One region of the Microbacterium sp. MEC084 genome, then DNA from elsewhere that is predicted to be linked to it. Evidence: predicted binding sites of a transcription regulator. Region 1 holds the regulator's gene; each other region holds the start of a gene.
The links. Region 1 encodes HspR, which represses chaperone genes until heat shock. Its sites were predicted from a motif close to AAGTTGAGTCNNNNNGACTCAACTT; they were not measured.
Positions count from the first base shown of each region.

Region 2: B5M43_RS09535 (ATP-dependent Clp protease ATP-binding subunit) is a predicted target of HspR. The motif match lies at 2,299-2,323, and genes of this name have one in related genera.
Region 3: B5M43_RS08850 (ATP-dependent Clp protease ATP-binding subunit) is a predicted target of HspR. The motif match lies at 1,824-1,848, and genes of this name have one in related genera.

Region 1 covers NZ_MYFP02000002.1:171,684-175,928, reverse strand. The annotation lists gene dnaK (molecular chaperone DnaK) at 1-453, shown strand, start outside; gene B5M43_RS03450 (nucleotide exchange factor GrpE) at 453-1,106, shown strand; gene B5M43_RS03445 (DnaJ C-terminal domain-containing protein) at 1,118-2,101, shown strand; gene B5M43_RS03440 (heat shock protein transcriptional repressor HspR) at 2,192-2,644, shown strand; gene glgX (glycogen debranching protein GlgX) at 2,702-4,245, shown strand, end outside.
Region 2 covers NZ_MYFP02000009.1:77,719-81,963, forward strand. The annotation lists gene B5M43_RS09535 (ATP-dependent Clp protease ATP-binding subunit) at 73-2,274, opposite strand; gene B5M43_RS09540 (hypothetical protein) at 2,433-2,753, shown strand; gene B5M43_RS09545 (GlxA family transcriptional regulator) at 2,763-3,740, opposite strand; gene B5M43_RS09550 (glycosyltransferase) at 3,969-4,245, opposite strand, start outside.
Region 3 covers NZ_MYFP02000008.1:23,672-27,916, reverse strand. The annotation lists gene B5M43_RS08860 (HNH endonuclease signature motif containing protein) at 1-993, shown strand, start outside; gene B5M43_RS08855 (EI24 domain-containing protein) at 1,006-1,761, opposite strand; gene B5M43_RS08850 (ATP-dependent Clp protease ATP-binding subunit) at 1,901-4,245, shown strand, end outside.

The sequences.
Region 1 (4,245 bases):
GGCAAGGAGCAGTCGATGACCATCACGGGCGGCTCCTCGCTGCCCAAGGAGGACATCGAGCGCATGGTGCGCGAGGCCGAGGAGCACGCGGCCGAGGACAAGAAGCGCCGCGAGGCCGCCGAGACCCGCAACCAGGCCGAGACCCTGTTGTACTCGATCGAGAAGCTGATCAAGGACAACGAGGACAAGCTCCCGGCCGACGTCAAGGAGTCGGTGCAGGCCGACGTCGACGAGCTCAAGAAGGCTCTCGCCGGCGACGACGACGAGGCCGTGAAGACCGCGTTCGACAAGCTGAACCAGAGCCAGACCAAGCTCGGCGAGGCGATCTACGCCCAGGCGCAGGCCGAGCAGGCAGCGCCCGCGGGCGACGCCCCCGCCGGTGAGCAGACCGCCGCCGACGAGGACGTCATCGACGCCGAGGTGGTCGAGGACGACGAGGACAAGAAGGCCTGATGAGCGACAAGGACCGCAAGCCCGTGAACGACGGCGACGAGGTCCGGCCCGCAGCCGAGGGGGCGGAGGTGCAGGACACCGCCGCCCCCGAGGCGCAGGAGGAGCAGGTCTCCGAGGAGACCGCGGATGCCGGTGCCGAGCCGACCGCCGAGGAGACGGCCGAGTTCGAGCTCACCGTCGACGACATCCTGAACGCCGACCAGCTGGAGGAGGCGGCCGAGCAGGTGAAGAGCGACTACGAGACGCAGCTGCTGCACGACCTGAAGCGCCTCCAGGCGGAGTACGCCAACTACCGGCGTCGCACCGAGGACCAGCGCCACGTCGAGGTCGCCCGCGCGAAGGGAGAGGCCGCCCGCGGCCTGCTGCCCGTGCTCGACGACCTCGCCCGCGCCGAGAAGCACGGCGACCTCGCGGAGGGCACGCCCTTCGCCGCGATCGCCGAGAAGGTGCGCGGCGTGGCCGAGCGCCTCGGCGTGATCGCGTTCGGCGAGGCCGGCGAGGCCTTCGACCCGCAGCACCACGAGGCGATCTTCCAGCAGCCGACGCCCGGCGCGACCGAGACCACCGTGCTCGAGGTCGTCGAGGTCGGCTACCGCCTGGGCGACGTCGAACTGCGTCCGGCGAAGGTCGTCGTCGCGGTGCCGGCAGAGTAAGCGAGGCGCCGATGGCCAGTCAGGACTGGTTCGAGAAGGACTTCTACAAGGTCCTGGGGGTGTCGAAGGACGTCAGCGCCGCCGAGCTGAAGAAGGTCTACCGCAAGCTCGCGCGGCAGTATCACCCGGACTCCAAGCCCGGCGACACCGCCGCCGAGGCGAAGTTCAAGGAGATCAGCGAGGCGTACTCGGTGCTGTCCGACCCGGCCCAGCGCGAGGAGTACGACCAGATCCGCGCCATGGGCTCGGGCGCGCGCTTCACGGCGGGCGGCGGCTCGGCCGGCGGCTTCGACGATGTGTTCAGCATGTTCACGCAGAACCGCGGGTCGGCCGCCGACTTCGACGACATCTTCGCGATGTTCAACCAGGGCGGCGGCGGCCGGTTCGGCACGGGCGGATTCGGCCAGCCCTCGGGAGGCTTCCGCGGCTACGGCGGGCCTCACAAGGGCGCCGACGTCCGCGCGCGCACCACGATCGACTTCATCACCGCGGCCAAGGGCGAGACGATCACGCTGCAGAGCGAGGACGGCAAGCCGTTCAAGATCAAGATCCCGGCCGGCGTCGCGGACGGGCAGAAGATCCGCCTGCGCGGCAAGGGGCGCCCGTCGCCCGACGGCGGCGAGAACGGCGACATCGTCGTCGAGGTCGCGGTGCGGCCGCATCCGGTGTTCAAGCGCGAGGGCCTCAACCTCCGCGTCGTGGTGCCGGTGACGTTTGCGGAGGCCGCCCTCGGGGCGACGATCGAGGTGCCGACGCTCGGCGGCGAGCCGGTCAAGCTGCGCGTCGCCCCCGGCACCCCGTCGGGGCGCGTGCTGCGCGTCAAGGGTCGGGGGATCACGACGCAGAAGGGCACCGGCGACCTGCTCGCCGAGGTCCAGGTCGTGGTGCCCTCGCACCTCGACGACGCCGCGCGCGAGGCGCTCGAGCGCTTCGTCGAGGTCGGCCCGCAGGGCAACCCGCGCGCCGAGATCATGGCCAAGGCACAGGGCTCATAGCCTGAGGAGGATGTCTCACTTCGTGCCGGAATCCGGCCCGGATTCCGGCACGAAGTGAGACACGGCGAGGACAGCGAGGAGGTGGGACGGATGAGCGACACGTACGACGTGGATGAGGACGCGCCCGTCTTCGCGATCGCCGTCGCCGCGGAGCTGGCGGGGATGCACCCCCAGACGCTGCGGCAGTACGACCGCATCGGGCTCGTCGTCCCCAGCCGCACGCGCGGAGGGTCGCGCCGGTACTCGGCGCGCAACATCCAGCAGCTGCGCGAGGTCGCCAAGCTGTCGGGCGAGGGGATGAGCCTCGCGGCGATCGCGCGCGTGCTGGACCTCGAGGACGAGGTGCGCGACCTGCGGCGCCGCGTCGCCGAGCTCGAGCACCGCCTGCGCGCCGAGATCGAGAGCCGCCCGGGCGCGCGCGTCTTCGCGGCCGGGGCGACCGGGTCGGTCGTGACGCTGCGGGCGGAGACGCGCGTGCGTCGCAGCGCCGAGCTCGTGCTGTGGCACCCGCCGCAGAACTGGCGCGCCGCGCGATCCGGATGACGGCATCTCGCGCGCCGGTGGAGAGAGCGGTTCCACTGAGCGGGCAGAATGGGCGGGATGAGCCCTCAGAGCTGGACGAGCTGGGGTCAGACCGCTAAGGTCTGGCCCGGTCGGAACTGGCCGCTCGGCGCGACGTGGACGCCCGAGTCCACGAACTTCGCGGTGTACTCGCCGAACGCGACCGGCGTGACGCTGTGCCTGTTCGACGACGACGGCTCCGAGCGGCAGTACGAGCTGACCGAGCACTCGCAGGGCATCTGGCACGGCGCCCTTCCCGACATCGCGCCCGGCCAGCGGTACGGCTACCGGGTGGACGGCCCGTGGGATCCCGACAACGGCTTCCGGTTCAACCCCCACAAGCTCCTGCTCGACCCGTACGGGCTCGCGACGAGCGGCACGATCATCGCCGAGCAGCCCATCTACGGAGCGCGCGAGGACGACCCGGCCGTGCGCGACGACACGGACTCCGCCGGCTACACCGGGCGCAGCGTGGTCGTGGATCCGTCGTTCGACTGGGAGGGCGACACGCCGATGAAGCGCCGCTGGCGCGACACGGTCATCTACGAGCTCCACGTCAAGGGCTTCACCAAGCTGCACGACCGGATCCCGGAGCACCTGCGCGGCACGTACGCGGGCCTCGCCGAGCCCGCCGTGGTCGAGTACCTGCGCGACCTCGGCGTCACGGCGGTCGAGCTGCTGCCGGTGCAGCAGTTCTTCTCGGAGCCGGCCCTGCTCGAGCGCGGGGTCGTGAACTACTGGGGCTACAACACCCTGTGCTACTTCGCCCCCGATGCGTCGTACAGCTCATCCGGCGACCGTGGGCAGCAGGTCGCCGAGTTCAAGCACATGGTCAAGTCGCTGCACCGGGCGGGTATCGAGGTCATCCTCGACGTGGTCTACAACCACACGGCGGAGGCCGGCCCCAACGGCCCGACACTGTCGTTCCGCGGCTTCGACGACCGCGGCTTCTACAAGCGCGTGATCGCCGAGGACGGCGGCTTCGACGACCGGTACTGGGACGTCACGGGCTGCGGCAACACGGTGAACACCTGGAACCCGCTCGCGCTGCGCCTCATCCTGGACTCCCTGCGGTACTGGGTGACCGAGATGCACGTCGACGGGTTCCGATTCGACCTGATGTCGGCGCTCACCCGCACCGGCTACGACGTCGACTTCCAGAACGCGCTGCTCATCGCGATCGATCAGGATCCGATCCTGCGTCACGTCAAGCTGATCGCCGAGCCGTGGGACACGTCGATGGACGGCTACCTGGTCGGCAAGATGCCGCCGCCGTGGGTCGAGTGGAACGACAAGTACCGCGACACGATCCGGGACTACTGGCGCGGGCACGCGCCCATCCGCGACGTCGCGACCCGGCTCGCGGGTTCCAGCGACCTGTACGCGGACGACGGCCGCTCGGCCTACAACTCGGTGAACTTCATCACGGCGCACGACGGCTTCACGGTGCGCGATCTGGTCTCGTACGACCACAAGCACAACGAGGCCAACGGCGAGGACAACCGCGACGGCACCGACAACAACCGGTCGTGGAACCACGGCGTCGAGGGCGAGACGGACGATCCGGACATCCTCGCCCTGCG
Region 2 (4,245 bases), on a different contig from region 1:
GGGCGAAAAGGGCCGACGGGATGATCCCGTCGGCCCTTTTGCGTCGGCGCATGCCGTTCGCGGCATGCGGCGTCAGTCCTCGACGATCTCGGCGTCGATCACGTCCTCGTCCGGCTCCGGCTCGGGCGACGAACCGGCGCTGAGCACCACCAGCTGCGAGCCGTCGGCCGCCACGTCGACGCGCACCGTGTCGCCGTCGCGCACGCCGCCCGACAGGATCGCCATGGCGAGCCGATCCTGGATCTCGGTCTGGATGAGCCGTCGCAGGGGACGGGCGCCGTAGATCGGGTCGTACCCGCGCTCGGCCAGCCACGCCCGCGCATCCGGGGTGACGGCCAGCGTGAGCCGGCGGTCCGACAGGCGCCGCTGCAGCAGGTCGACCTGCAGCTCGACGATCTGCGCCAGGTCGTCCTGCGTGAGCGCCTGGAACATCACGATGTCGTCGAGGCGGTTCACGAACTCCGGCTTGAACGCCTGACGCACCAGCTGCAGCACCTGGTCGCGCTTGCCCTCGGCGGAGATCGTCGGGTCGATCAGGATGGGCGAGCCCAGGTTCGACGTCAGGATCAGGATGACGTTCTTGAAGTCGACCGTGCGGCCCTGCCCGTCGGTCAGGCGACCGTCGTCCATCACCTGCAGCAGGACGTCGAACACCTCCGGGTGCGCCTTCTCGACCTCGTCGAGCAGCACGACGCTGTACGGACGCCGGCGCACCGCCTCGGTCAGCTGACCGCCCTGCTCGTATCCGATGTAGCCCGGAGGGGCGCCGACCAGGCGGCTGACGGTGTGCTTCTCGCCATACTCCGACATGTCGATGCGCACCATGGCGTGCTCGTCGTCGAACAGGAACTCCGCGAGCGCCTTCGCGAGCTCGGTCTTGCCGACGCCGGTCGGGCCCAGGAACAGGAACGATCCGGTCGGCCGGTTGGGGTCGCTGATGCCGGCGCGCGAGCGGCGGACGGCATCCGACACGGCCTTCACGGCCTCCTTCTGCCCGATCAGGCGGCGGCCGAGCTCCGACTCGAGGTGCAGCAGCTTCTCGGTCTCGCCCTGCAGCAGGCGCCCGACCGGGATGCCCGTCCAGGCCGAGATCACGGCCGCGATGTCGTCCTCCGTGACCTGCTCGTTCACCATCCGGGGCTCGTCCTTGGCCGCCTCGGCCTGCTGCTCGGCCTCGGCGAGCTGCGCCTCCAGCTGCTTGATGGTCTCGTACTGCAGCTTCGACGCCTTGGCGTAGTCCGCCTCGCGCAGCGCGCGGTCGCGCTCGGTGACGGCCTCGTCGAGGCGCTTCTTGAGGTCGCCGACGAGGTTCAGGCCGCCGCGCTCGCGCGCCCAGCGCGCCTCCAGCTCGGCCAGCTCCGCCTCGGCCTCGGCCATCTGCTCGCGCAGCCTGCCGAGGCGCTCCTTCGAGGCGGCGTCCTTCTCCTTCTTCAGCGCCAGCTCCTCGAGGCGCATGCGGTCGACCTGGCGCTTGAGCTGGTCGATCTCGACGGGGGAGGAGTCGATCTCCATCTTGAGGCGGCTCATGGCCTCGTCGATCAGGTCGATCGCCTTGTCGGGCAGCTGCCGGCTCGGGATGTACCGGTTGCTCAGCGCGGCGGCGGCCACGAGCGCGCTGTCGCTGATGGTGACGCCGTGGTGCGCCTCGTAGCGGCCCTTCAGTCCGCGCAGGATCGCGACGGTGTCCTCGACGCTCGGCTCGCCCACGTACACCTGCTGGAAGCGGCGCTCCAGCGCGGCGTCCTTCTCGATGAACTCGCGGTACTCGTTGAGCGTGGTCGCGCCGATCAGGCGCAGCTCGCCGCGGGCCAGCATGGGCTTCAGCATGTTCGACGCCGCGACCGAGCCCTCGCCGCCGCCCGCGCCCATCAGCACGTGCAGCTCGTCGATGAAGGTGATGATCCGGCCCTCGGACTCGGTGATCTCCTTCAGGACGTTCTTGAGGCGCTCCTCGAACTGGCCGCGGTACATGGCACCGGCCACGAGCGCCGACATGTCGAGGCTGACCAGGCGCTTGTCCTTGAGGCTCTCGGCGACGTCGCCCGCCACGATGCGCTGCGCGAGGCCCTCGACGACGGCGGTCTTGCCGACGCCGGGCTCGCCGATCAGCACCGGGTTGTTCTTGGTGCGGCGCGTGAGCACCTGGCTCACGCGCCGGATCTCGCTGTCCCGCCCGATCACGGGGTCGAGCTTGCCCTGCCGGGCGCGCTCGGTCAGGTCGATGCCGAACTGCTCGAGCGCGCTGCGCTGGTCCTCCTGCGGCTGGTCTGCCATGTCGCCTCCCGAAACTCGTCGACAAAGTTGAGTCGTCTGCGCTCTAGTTTACCAGCGCCCGACCCGCGCCGGGTAGCCCGAGGTGCGCGGGACCCCACCCCGCTTGTCACCCGAATGGGCGACAGACGCGGGCGCCCCGCCCCGGCAGGCTGGGAGGGATGTCCTCCGGCCAGGCCCCGTCCCACCGTGCCGCGACCCCGACCCGGGCCGCCGCGGCGGCGCACCGGACGATCGCCGCGCTCGCGCTCGCGGGCGCCGCCGTCGCCGTGATCGTCCTCGCAGTCACCGTAGGCGTCATGATGTCCGGTCGCGCCGCCGAGCCGCCCGCGTTCAGCCTCGGGATCGGCGTGCCGGCGGGCGCGGCCGCCGCGGTGCTCGGCGCGATCGGCGCGTGCTTCCCCACGGCGCGGCGCGCCTCGCTCGTCGCGCTGCTCACCGGCCTGGTGGGCGGCGCCACGCTCGGCATCCTGCTGCTGTGACGGCCGGCCTCAGGCGGCGGTGTCGGCCATCGGCGCGGTCGAGCACGCGAAGCGCGCGCGGTACGCGGTCGGCGTGATGCCCAGGACGCGCGCGAAGTTCTGCCGCAGCACGGCCGCCGATCCGAAGCCGCACTCGTCGGCGATCCGATCGAGGCCCCACTCTGTGCGCTCCAGCAGGCGCTGGGCCTGGATGATCCGCTGCCGCGCGAGCCACGCCGCCGGGGTCGTGCCGTAGTCGGCCTTGAAGCGACGAGCGAACGTGCGCGGCGACATGTGCGCCCGCGCGGCGAGCAGCTCCACCGTCAGCTCGCGGTCCAGGTTCTCGAGCGCCCAGTCGGCCACCGGCGCGAGCGAGAGGCCCGCGGACTCCGGAAGGGGCCGGTCGATGAACTGCGCCTGGCCGCCGTCGCGCTGCGGCGCGACGACCATCCGGCGCGCGATGCGATTGGTCGCCTCGGCGCCCAGCTCCTGGCGCAGCAGGTGCAGGCACGCGTCGAGCCCCGCCGCCGTCCCGGCGCTCGTGATGATGTGGCCGTCCTGCACGTAGAGGACGTCGGGATCGACGTCGATCCGCGGATACATGCGTGCCATGGCGTCGGAGTACATCCAGTGCGTGGTCGCTCGTCGCCCGTCGAGCACGCCGGCCGCGGCCAGCACGAACGCGCCGCTGCAGACGCTGAGCAGCCACGCGTCGCGCTCGACCGCCGACCGGATGACCGCGGCCACGCGCGTGTCGATCCGGCCCCACGCCGATCGCGGCTGGGTGGAGACGACCACGATGTCGGCGGTCTCGGCGAAGCTCAGGTCGTCGGCGACGTTGATCGAGAAGCCGAGGTTCGAGGTGACGGGCCCCGGATCGGGCGTCACGATGCGGAAGTCGAACGACTCGATCCCGTCGTCCGAGCGGTCGAGGCCGAAGGCCTCGCACGCGACGCCGAACTCGAAGGGCGCGAAGCCCTCCTGCACGATGCATGCGACGGTCCTCACACCGGCCTCCTTGTTGGCAGTATTACTGCGAGTTGTGTCGATCCTGCCACTGTTGGCAGGATCTTTGCAAGCGCAGGATGACTGCCATGATGATCCTGATCCTCGTCACAGCTCTCGGGCTGCTCGGCATCGCCGCCACCGTGCACGAGGTGCGCGTCGACGGCTACGGCCGGGTCCGCACCGACCCCTCCCGCCTTCCCTGACGCCGGCCGTCGAGCGGAGCTCCGCTCAACGAGCGGGGGAGACCACGCGGTCGTAGATCGCGAGCATCGCCGCCGTGCGCGACGACTGCCGGAACTCCGCGCCGATGCCCGGGTCCGGCAGAGGAGCGGTGCCGGCCTCGATGTCGGCCGCGGCCCGTCGCAGCGCGGCCGCGAGGCCGCGCACGCGTCCCGGCTCGTCCGCGGGGGAGTCCGCGCGCCACACGCCGGCGCCGAGCTCGGCGGCGATGTCCGGGTCGCTCACGACGGACGGCGTGCCCAGCGACGCCGCCTCGAACGGCGTC
Region 3 (4,245 bases), on a different contig from region 1:
CTGTTCGAGGAGGGCCGGATCAGCGAGGGCCATGTCCGCGCGATCGTCGACGCCGGGTCACGGCTGGACGACGAGGACGCTCGCGCCGAGTTCGAGCGGATCATCCTGCCCCGCGCGGTGAAGCTCACCGCCGGGCAGCTCGGGTCGGTCGCACGGAAGCTCGCCGATGACATCGAGCCGCTGCCGCTGGAGGAGCGGCACGAGGAGGCCATGGCCGACCGCTCCGTCCGCGTGGCTCCGCTTCCGGACGGGATGGGCGAGTTGACCTACATCGGTCCGGCGGTGATGGTGTACGCGATGCACGACCGGGCGACTCAGATGGCGCGCACGATCCACCGCACCAAGGACGGGACCGACGACCGCACCCTGGATCAGATCCGGGCGGACGTGTTCGCCGAGATCGCCCTCGCCGGGCTCCCCACGGCGGATTTGATCGACCAGCAGGGCGGGGATGCCCTGACGAAGATCAAGGCGACGGTGCAGGTCACGGTCCCGTGGCAGTCACTGACCGGCGTCGGCGACGAGTCGGCGTTCCTCGCCGGGTACGGCCCCATCCCCGCGGAGGCCGCGCGCCGCCTGGCCGGGGAGGCCGCGACGTGGATCCGTTTGTTCCAGGATCCCGACACCGGGTGCCTGAGAACGGTCGACACCTACACGCCCACGAAAGCGCAGCGCCGCTTCCTCATCGCCCGGGACGAGCACTGCCGCTTCCCCGGCTGCCGGCAACCCGCGATCCGGTGCGAGGACGACCACACCATCCCGTACTCCCACGGCGGTCCGACGGACGTCCGCAACCTCGCCAACCTGTGCCGCGCCCACCACGTCCTGAAACACAACTCGAACTGGGACTTCAGACACGGCCCGGGCGGGGTGATGGAGGTCATCAGCCCCACCGGCAGGGCCGTCAAGCACAAACCCACCCCGGTGGTCCGATTCGAGGCATCAGCGGAGATCGCCCGCCCCGACTTCGGCTCAGACCCGCCGCCCTTCTGAAGGTGGTGTCGATCAGGCGCGGCGCGGTGAGGGGAGCGTGGTCGCCTCGCCGACGACGTGGCGCGCGAGGAGCGCGGCGCCGGCGACGGCTGCGGGCATCACCACGATGGCGGCGAGCGGCACGAGGAAGCACACGTGCACCGCGACCCCGAAGCCCAACACGCGGGCGCGGTGCGCGCGCAGCAGGCGCGCGCGGGCCGAGGCGTCGAGGCCCCGCGCGGTGAGCCCGTGAGAGGCGAGTTCGTCGGCCAGCACGCGGCCGTTGAGCAGTGCGCCCACGACGGCGCCCGCGGGGCCGCCGACGACCGGCACGAGGGCCACAGCGCCCGCGCCCAGTGCGGCGAGCACGCCCTTCCCGAACAGCCCCAGGCCGTCGGCGACCGAGGCGAGGAAGCCGTATGGCGTCTCGGGCACCGCGCCGCCGATCTCCCGCTCGACCGAGCGCCAGATCCGGTCGTAGAACGACTCGCCCACCACGAGGGTGAGCGCGGTGAACGTCGCGATCGAGAGCACGACCGCGCCGCCGAACAGCGCGATCCCGATCACCGTGCGGAAGAGCCCGGCCCACGCCTCGCCCCAGCCGTCGGCGAACGGCGTGATCAGCTCGACGAAGCCGGCAAGCGCGAATCCCAGGGCGACGAGCGCGCCGGTCAGCAGCGCCCCGACGATCGCTGCCGGGACGAGGCCCGCCGCCATGACGCCGGGTCTGCGGCGCCACCATCGGAAGCCGTCGACGAGCGTCTTCACACCCCGCCAGAACTCGCGCACGAGCCCAGGCTAGGCCAAGCCGGCAGAGCGGCGCCGGGAATAACCCGGGGTGACCGTGGTTGAAGTTGATATCAGTCGGCTCAAGTTCTTAGGCTTGATACGACATCACGCAACTTCACGTCCATCGAGGAGATCCGCGATGCCCGACAACACGTTCCCTCTGGGCGGCCCGAGCGCCTTCGACGAGTTCCTCGCCCGCTACCTGCAGGGCGAGCGCGCCCGTGCCGCGCGGTCGCTCGACCTGGCCCGCTACCTCAGCGCGCGCACGCAAGAGCTGCTGCAGCGCGCCGGGCGCTACGCCCTCGAGCGCGGACAGCACGAGCTCGACGCGCTCCACGTGCTGCGCGTGCTGATCGAGGACCCCACGGTCGCGTCGGCCGTCACGCGCATCGGCGCCGACCCCTCGGCGGTGGCCTCTGCGGCGGAGATGCGACTGCCGGCCGCCAGCGAGGCGGCCGACGCCGAAGCCGCCGTCGTGACGCCCGCCGTGCAGCGCGCGCTGTTCCACGCGTTCCAGGTGGCCCGGGCGTCGGGATCGACGTACATCGACCCCGAGCACGTCTTCTTCGCGCTCGTGCTGGCGCAGGACACCCCGGCCGGCCAGATCCTGACCGCGGCCGGGATCACCGCGGAGGCCCTCACGCAGGGGATGCGCGAGGCGATCGCGGCCGGCGAGACCGAGACCCGCACGGAGACCCCGGAGCCGCGGCAGCCGGGCGGCATGCTCGACACCTACGGCACCGACCTCACGGCGCGCGCCCGGGACGGGCTCCTCGACCCCGTGATCGGCCGCGCATCCGAGATCGAGCAGACGATCGAGATCCTGTCGCGCCGCACCAAGAACAACCCCGTGCTCGTCGGCGAGGCCGGCGTCGGCAAGACCGCGATCGTGGAGGGCCTGGCGCGCGCGATCGTCGCGGGCGAAGTGCCCGTGCAGCTGCGGGGCAAGCGCGTGATCGCGCTCGACCTCCCCGCCATGCTCGCCGGCACGCGCTACCGCGGCGACTTCGAGGAGCGCCTGACCAAGACGATGGAGGAGGTCGCCGAGCAGCGCGACGAGATCATCCTGTTCGTCGATGAGATCCACACGGTCGTCGGCGCCGGGGGCGGCGGCGAGGGCGCCATGGACGCGGGCAACATCCTGAAGCCCCGCCTCGCGCGCGGCGAGCTGCACCTCGTCGGCGCGACGACGCTGAAGGAGTACCGCACGATCGAGAAGGACGCCGCGCTCGAGCGCCGTTTCCAGCCGGTGCGCGTGGGGGAGCCCTCGATCGAGGACGCGATCGAGATCCTGCGCGGCCTGCGCCCGGCGTACGAGGAGCACCACCGCGTGAGCTACACCGACGAGGCTCTGCGCGCGGCCGTCGAGCTCGGCGACCGCTACCTCACGGAGCGCGTGCTGCCGGACAAGGCGATCGACCTGATCGACCAGGCCGGTGCGCGCCTTCGGCTGCGTCTGGGCGCCCCGACCGACGTGAGCGCGCTCATGGAGAAGCTCACCACGCTCGAGGCCGAGAAGAACGCCGCGGTGGCCGCCGAGCGCTACGAGGAGGCGCTGCGCCTGCGCGATGAGATCGCCGAGGTCCAGCACCGGATCGACGAGGCGTCAGGCCAGGGCGGCACGCGGGCGGTCGTGGACGAGGCCGAGATCGCCGCGGTCGTGAGCCGCGCCACGGGCATCCCCGCCTCGCGCCTGACGGAGACCGAGCGCGAGCGCCTCGCCGCGCTCGAGGACGAGCTGCACCGGCGCGTGATCGGGCAGGACGACGCGGTGACCGCGGTCGCGAAGGCCGTGCGCCGCAGCCGCACCGGCATGGGCGACGCGCGGCGCCCCGTCGGCTCGTTCCTGTTCCTGGGGCCGACCGGCGTCGGCAAGACCGAGCTGGCCAAGGCGCTCGCGGCGAGCCTGTTCGACGACGAGGGCGCGATCATCCGGTTCGACATGAGCGAGTTCGGCGAGCGTCACACGGTCGCCCGCCTTGTGGGCGCCCCTCCCGGCTACGTCGGCTACGACGAGGCCGGGCAGCTGACGGAGCGCGTGCGCCGCAACCCGTACTCGATCGTGCTGTTCGACGAGATCGAGAAGGCGCACCCCGACGTGTTCAACCTGCTGCTGCAGGTGCTCGACGACGGCCGCCTCACCGACGGTCAGGGCCGCACGGTCGACTTCCGCAACACGGTCGTCGTGATGACGTCGAACCTCGGCTCGGAGTTCCTCGCCTCGCGCGCGGGCGCCATCGGGTTCACGACGGGCGGACGCGAGTTCGACGACGAGGACCTGCGCGCCCGGGTCATGGGCCGCCTGCGCGAGTCGATGCGACCGGAGTTCCTGAACCGGATCGATGAGATCGTGCTGTTCCGCAAGCTCGACCGGCCCCAGCTGCGTCGCATCGTCGACCTCATGCTTGGTGACACGCGCGATCGCCTCGCGGGCCGCGAGGTGTCGCTCGAGATCTCGGCGGCCGCGGTCGACTGGCTCGCGGA